2 regions of the Clostridium estertheticum genome follow, and region 1 is predicted to be linked to the other one. Evidence: riboswitches for the same ligand, from Rfam matches in the RefSeq annotation. Region 1 holds a riboswitch; the other holds the start of a gene.
What was found. A riboswitch is a leader RNA that binds a small molecule or an ion and turns the genes downstream of it on or off. The one in region 1 is predicted to bind lysine.

Region 1 (3,435 bases):
TATAACAAAAGTTGATATTTTTTCTTTAAAGTAGACAGAGTAAATAATAAAAACTTAGAGAAATAGGGTCAGTGGATAAATATATCTGCTTGCCCTATTTTTGTGATTTTAGATTTAGCTATTTAGTTTCAATTATTCATGTTTTTTATTGATTTATGTCTTTTCTAATTTGGGTTTGCATAAGAATTAGTAGATCAAAAAAACTTATAGGAAAGGACGTGTAATAGAGTGAGTAATAAGAAAAAGAGCGAAACAGGACAGGTTAAAGAAGGATTCATGGCTCGCGCCGGATTTGTTCTCGCAGATTGGAGTGAAAAGTGGTTCCCAGATGCCTATATATTTGCGATTATTGCGGTGGTTATTGTAGGATTGGCAGCACTATTTATGGGACGTACTCCTATACAAATTGGTGTTGATTTTGGTTCTCACTTTTGGGATTTAGTACCATTCGCGATGCAAATGGCATTTGTTGTAATTAGTGGTTATGTCGTAGCTACGTCTAAACCAGTCAACAGGCTTATTGTAAAACTATCAGCTATTCCAAAAACTCCAAAGACTGCGGTTGCCTTCGTTGCTTTCTTTGCAATGGTTGCATCTTTGTTAAGTTGGGGATTTAGCTTAATTTTTAGTGGAATATTGATTCGAGAAGTGAGCAAACGGGTAAAAGGTGTTGATTACAGAGCGATAGGTGCAGCAGGATACCTTGGTCTCGGAAGTATTTGGGCTTTAGGACTTTCTTCCGCACCAGCGCTACTTATGACAACGAAGTCATCTATTCCTACTTCATTGTATAAAATTAGCGGTACAATACCACTTACAGAAACTATTTTTACTTGGCAAAACTTAGTAATGATTATAGTACTTATTGTTATGTCGGTTACAATTTGTTATTACTCTACTCCTAACGCAGATAAGGCTAAAACGGCAGAAATGGCTGGTATTAATTACGGAGAAGGGGAAGACACCAAGGAAAGAACCAAAGCTGAGAAGCCTGGTGAGTGGTTAGAGTATAGTCCTATATTAACTTTTGTAATCGTATCCATAGGAATTGTCTATGTTTTTAATGTAATTAACACTAAAGGGCCTATAGCTGCTCTAGATCTTAATACGTATAATTTTATCTTTTTAATGTTAGGTATGTTATTACACTGGACTCCAAGAAGTTTTTTGAATGCAGCAGCTAAGGCTATACCTGCTACTGGTGGTGTACTGATTCAATTCCCTATTTATGCAGGTATTTTTGGTGTGTTAATGGGTTCTGGGCTTACTGAATTATTAATGAAGTTTTTCCTTTCCATTTCTACTCAAAATACATTTCCAGCCATTGTTGGAATTTATTCTGCCATTCTAGGGCTCTTCCTTCCATCAGGCGGTGGAAAATTCGTAGTAGAAGCACCATATCTTCTTGAGGCGGCAAAACATTTACATGTTGGACTTGGATGGGTGGTGCAAGTATATAATGCAGCTGAGGCTTTACCGAATTTCATCAATCCTTTCTGGATGTTACCATTGATGGGTATTATGGGCGTGAAAGCAAGGGATCTTGCAGGATTTTCAATTTTGCAGTTAGTATTCCATTTGCCGGTTGTTATTTTTATGGTATGGATTTTGGCAAAAACGGTGCCTTATATTCCAGCAATCTTTTAATTAGTTTATAGGGTTTATATTGGGTGTAGTAATTAAAGTTATATTATCTTGAACTTTATTATTTAAAACTGTAATATATCTTAGAAAATTGAATAAAGTGGTATCATAAGAAATTTTAGGAGGTTGGAGTGTAAATAATATAATTAAGTTAGATACAAAATTAAAATAAAATTTAATAATTTAACATAAATAGAGGTGCAAATAAAGGGGTAGTTTTTGAATGCTAAGGATAGGAACATCCAATGTCAAAAATGAAGGAGTTGTTTGCCGAAAGGATATTTTGGTTCTTAAAGATATTCTTGGTGATAGAAAATAGTATTTCTATCACTGTCATGAAGTTCTTATGGAGAGCTATTTATGTAATGGAAAGTTAATTTTTCATTGCATTAATAGGTTTTTGTTTCTATTAATTAAGGCACTGAAAATTCAGTGCCTTTTTCTGTGTACACAATAGAATCAACCTAGGATTGCAAATTAGACACTATGATTAAAAAGGAGGATAAAATGAAATCTTTAATTAGATTAAGAATGAGTGCTCATGATGCACATTATGGTGGAAATTTAGTGGATGGAGCAAGAATGCTTCAATTATTCGGGGATGTGGCTACAGAACTTCTAATTCTAAATGATGGTGATGAAGGATTATTCAAAGCCTATGATGCTGTAGAGTTTTTAGAACCAGTTTATGCGGGAGATTATATAGAAGCGGTTGGAGAAATAGTGAGTGTAGGGAATTCTTCAAGAAAAATGATTTTTGAGGCAAGGAAGATTATAGTGCCAAGGCCAGATATAAATGATTCAGCTTGTGATGTATTAGATGAACCAATAGTTGTTTGCAAGGCAAGTGGAACTTGTGTGGTTCTAAAAGATAAACAAAGAAAATAGAGAACAACAAGGAGGTAACAGATGGAAAAATTAATAATTACTGCGGCTATATGCGGAGCGGAAGTTACAAAAGAACACAATCTAAATGTGCCTTATACTATTCTTGAAATAGCAATGGAAGCTGAAAAAGCATATAAAGCAGGAGCTAGCATTATTCATTTGCATGTAAGGAAAGATGATGGAACACCCACTCAAGACTTAATAAGATTCGAGGCATGCATGGAAGCTATAAAAGAAAGGTGCCCAGATGTAATCATTCAACCGTCAACTGGTGGAGCAGTAGGGATGAGTAACACAGAAAGATTACAACCTATAAATCTTAGACCAGAAATGGCAACTTTAGATGCAGGAACTTGTAATTTTGGTGGAGATGACATATTTGTAAATACTGAAAATACAATTAAAGAATTTGGAGAAAGGATGATTGAATCTGGCGTAAAACCGGAAATTGAGGTTTTTGATAAGGGAATGGTAGACATGGCTATAAGGCTTCAAAAGAAAGGTTTTATTAAAACACCAATGCATTTTAATTTTGTTATGGGTGTAAATGGTGGGATTAATGCATCACCAAGAGATCTATTATTTATGCAAGAAAGTATACCAGCGGGGAGTACTTTCACAGTATCAGGAATTGGGAGATATGAGTTTCAAATGGTAGCTATGGCTATTATTATGGGTGGGCATGTAAGAGTTGGATTTGAAGATAATGTATATATTGAAAAGGGTGTCCCAGCTAAATCAAATGCAGAATTAGTAGAAAGAGTAGTTAGAATTGCGAAGGATCTTAGTAGAGAAATTGCAACTCCACATGAAGCAAGAAAAATACTAGGTTTATTGCCTTAAATGAAGATAAGCATAAATGTTGTTATGTCCTAAAAATGAATAGAAGGAGGCAAAATAAGT
Region 2 (3,435 bases), 1.4 Mb from region 1:
AGGAACTCTTACTTCAAGGCCACTCGCCATACTCATTCTATCTTTCCTTGTAAGCAAGGTTATCATAAACCATTTTATATTTAAATAGAATAATTCTCTCATTCTATGCTCTCTTTGACTTTCACCAGGAACACCTGGAACCTGTCTTAAACTTTCATCATATTTATCTTGAACATACTCTTCTAGTGGAAGACTCTGAAGATCACCAGAGAGTATACTTTTTCTATCATTTACGAATTTTGACCATGGGAATGTAGTCGCATTAATATCTTCCTCGCGTCTAAACCATGGATAACCACCAAAGAGTTCATCAGCGCATTCGCCAGAAAGAGCAACTGTAGAATTTTTTCTTACCTCTTTGCAAAAGAGATATAATGATGAGTCTACGTCAGCCATACCTGGTAAATCGGTAGCCATAACAGCATCTTTAAGATATGAGGAAAGCTCGGGTGTATCAATTAATATATCGTGATGATCAGATCCAATATAGTCTACCATTTTATAAATCCAGTCTGCATCCGTATTTGGTTGAAATTCTGTAGGTTTAAAAAACTTTCTATTATCAACATAATCTATAGAATAGGTGTTCAAGTTAGGCATATTATTTTTCTTGAAATAGGTAGAGGCTACTGCCGAAATTATACTTGAGTCAAGACCGCCAGATAAAAATGTGCACACTGGAACATCCGCAACTAGTTGCCTTTCTATTGAATCTACAAGCAATGAACGTATGTGATCTGTAGTTGTAGATAAATTCTCATCATGTGTTTTAGCAGTAAGTTTCCAATATTCTTTTGTTTTAATACCCTCCTTATTATAAATTAAGTTATGCGATGGTGGTAATTCTTTTATATTTTGAAAGATGCCACTACCAAGAGGTCTTGCAGGTCCAAAGCCGAATAGCTCAGTAAGACCTTGTTTATCAAGGATTGGGTCTACCAACGGATGAGCTAAAAGTGTCTTTATCTCTGAACCGAAAATTAATGAATTATCCTTGAGTGTATAAAATAGTGGCTTAACCCCTAGTGGATCTCTCGCTAAAAATAATGTTTGATGTGTTTCATTCCAAACTCCAAAGGCATAAATGCCGTTTATATGTTTAACACATTCGGCTCCCCAGAAAATAAAAGCTACTAGAAGCACTTCAGTATCAGAATATGAGGTAAAACTAAAACCATTTTCTTTTAATATCTTCCGTACGTCTTCTGTATTATATAGCTCACCATTATAAACGATAGTATAGGTATTATTGCCTATTTTTCTTGTCATAGGTTGTGAGCCGCCTTCTGGATCAACAACCACAAGACGCCTATGACCTAAAAGCGCATGCTTTGAAAAATGAAAACCACCGGCATCAGGTCCTCTTTGTTTTAATGTATCGGTCATTTTAAAAAGAATTCTATTATCTTTTTCAATATTAGCGTACAAATTAATCCATCCTGCAATACCGCACATTTTATCATCTCCTAAATTTAAATAACATTGTCATATATATGTTATGTTATTTATTTTGAAAGGTGTATATAAATAGTATAGGTTAATTTAGAATTCAGTAAAAACTCAGATAATTGACACTTGTACTTCTAAACATATTATGATAAACTAGAGACTAATTAAATAATAAACTACCTAGGGTAGAGGTGCTGTGTCTATTAGTACTTATTTGGAGCATGCAAGCGAGGATAAATAAGAAAAGGAGTTATGGCCGAAGAAAATATATTTGGTAAAATTATTTTCTGGTTTTACACATAATATGTGTAGGGTTGTCACTAATTTATTAGTGGAGAGCTACAAGGTACACGAAGTTTGTGTAAAAATACATATTTTATGCAGCAAGGGTGTTCCTTTGCTGCATTATTTTTTTTTGGAAACATGTATTAACAGTATAGAAGAAAATTTAATAATATTAATTACATAATAAGGATTCGAAAAAGTTGTAAAATTATTAGCTGTTAATAGGCAGCGACCCAGGAGATGATTTAATAATGTCAGTAGTTGTCCAAAAGTATGGGGGTTCATCTGTAGGTACTACAGAAAAAATTAAAAAGATCGCACAAAGTATAATAAAAAGAAAAGATAAGGATACGGATTTAGTAATAGTAGTATCAGCTATGGGAGATACTACAGATGATTTATTATCCTTATCAAAAGGGATAGGAGAAGAGCCAGATAAAAGGGAATTAGATGCATTACTCTCAACGGGAGAAATAATTTCAAGTGCATTACTTGCTATGGCAATTAAGGGACTTGGATATGATGCAATAAGTTATACCGCATACCAAATTGGAATTAAGACTAGTGGACAATATGGTAAGGCATTAATTGAGGATATACATGGTAACAAAATTAAAAAAAGTTTAAAAGAAGGTAAAATTGTAATAGTTGCTGGCTTTCAAGGAATAAATGGAGAAGGTGATATTACTACACTTGGTAGAGGTGGTTCTGATACTACTGCGGTTGCATTAGCTGTAAAGCTTGATGGAAGATGTGAAATATATACGGATGTTTCTGGTATATATAGTGTAGATCCCAGAGCTTATAGCGAGGCTAAAAAATTAGATGAAATAGAATATGAAGAGATGCTTGAACTTGCAAGTTTAGGAGCTCAGATAATGCATTCAAGGTCAATCGAGCTTGCTCAAAAATATGGTATACCTATATACGTAGGATTAAGTGATAGTGATATTAAAGGAACTGTAATTAAGGAGGTAAAAAACGTGAATATGGAAAGTAAACCAGTAACTGGTATTGCAACAAATGATGATGATGTTGCGGTAACTCTTAAGAATATACCTAAAGATGTAAATATATTGTCCACGATATTTGAAGCTATAGGAAGTAAAAGGGTTAATATAGATATGATAAGTCAATCATCACCTGTAGATGGAATGGTGAGTGTGTCATTCACAATTCCTAAAGAAAGCTTAAAGGATAGTTTGAAAATTATAGAAAAATTAACAGGTGATAATAAAGTTATAGTTGATGAGGATATAACTAAATTTTCTATGGTGGGTCTGGGTATGAAGACAACCTCTGGAGTAGCTGCTAGAATGTTTAAGGTTTTTAGTGCAAATGATATCGAGATTAAAATGATTACTACATCAGAAATAAGAATTACTTGTGCAATTAAAACTAGTGATAAACTAAAGGCTATAAAGATTGTTGCAAATGAATTTAATTTATAAATAATATAGCGATATAAGGAGGGATTTATGTGAGATTTTTCGGTAACGTAAAAGATGAGAATAATACGCTAAGTATTGCAGGTGTAAGTGCTCAGGTTCTAGCAAAGGAATATGGTACTCCACTTTACATAATGGATGAACAGCTTATACGAGATAATTGTAGAAGGTTCTATAAATCTTTTAAAGCTAAGAGCGAACATAATAAGGTAGCTTATGCAGGGAAAGCATTTTTAACTATTGCAATGTGTCA

Region 2: linked by a shared signal. The riboswitch ahead of A7L45_RS20070 (aspartate kinase) and the one ahead of kal (3-aminobutyryl-CoA ammonia lyase) in region 1 are both predicted to bind lysine.

Annotation. Positions count from the first base shown of each region.
Region 1 is NZ_CP015756.1:907,396-910,830, forward strand. Features, by position in the region: gene A7L45_RS04335 (short-chain fatty acid transporter) at 229-1,647, shown strand; lysine riboswitch at 1,830-2,009, shown strand; gene kal (3-aminobutyryl-CoA ammonia lyase) at 2,152-2,532, shown strand; gene kce (3-keto-5-aminohexanoate cleavage enzyme) at 2,554-3,375, shown strand; gene atoD (acetate CoA-transferase subunit alpha) at 3,434-3,435, shown strand, end outside.
Region 2 is NZ_CP015756.1:4,304,769-4,308,203, reverse strand. Features, by position in the region: gene asnB (asparagine synthase (glutamine-hydrolyzing)) at 1-1,455, opposite strand, end outside; lysine riboswitch at 1,628-1,799, shown strand; gene A7L45_RS20070 (aspartate kinase) at 1,986-3,185, shown strand; gene lysA (diaminopimelate decarboxylase) at 3,215-3,435, shown strand, end outside.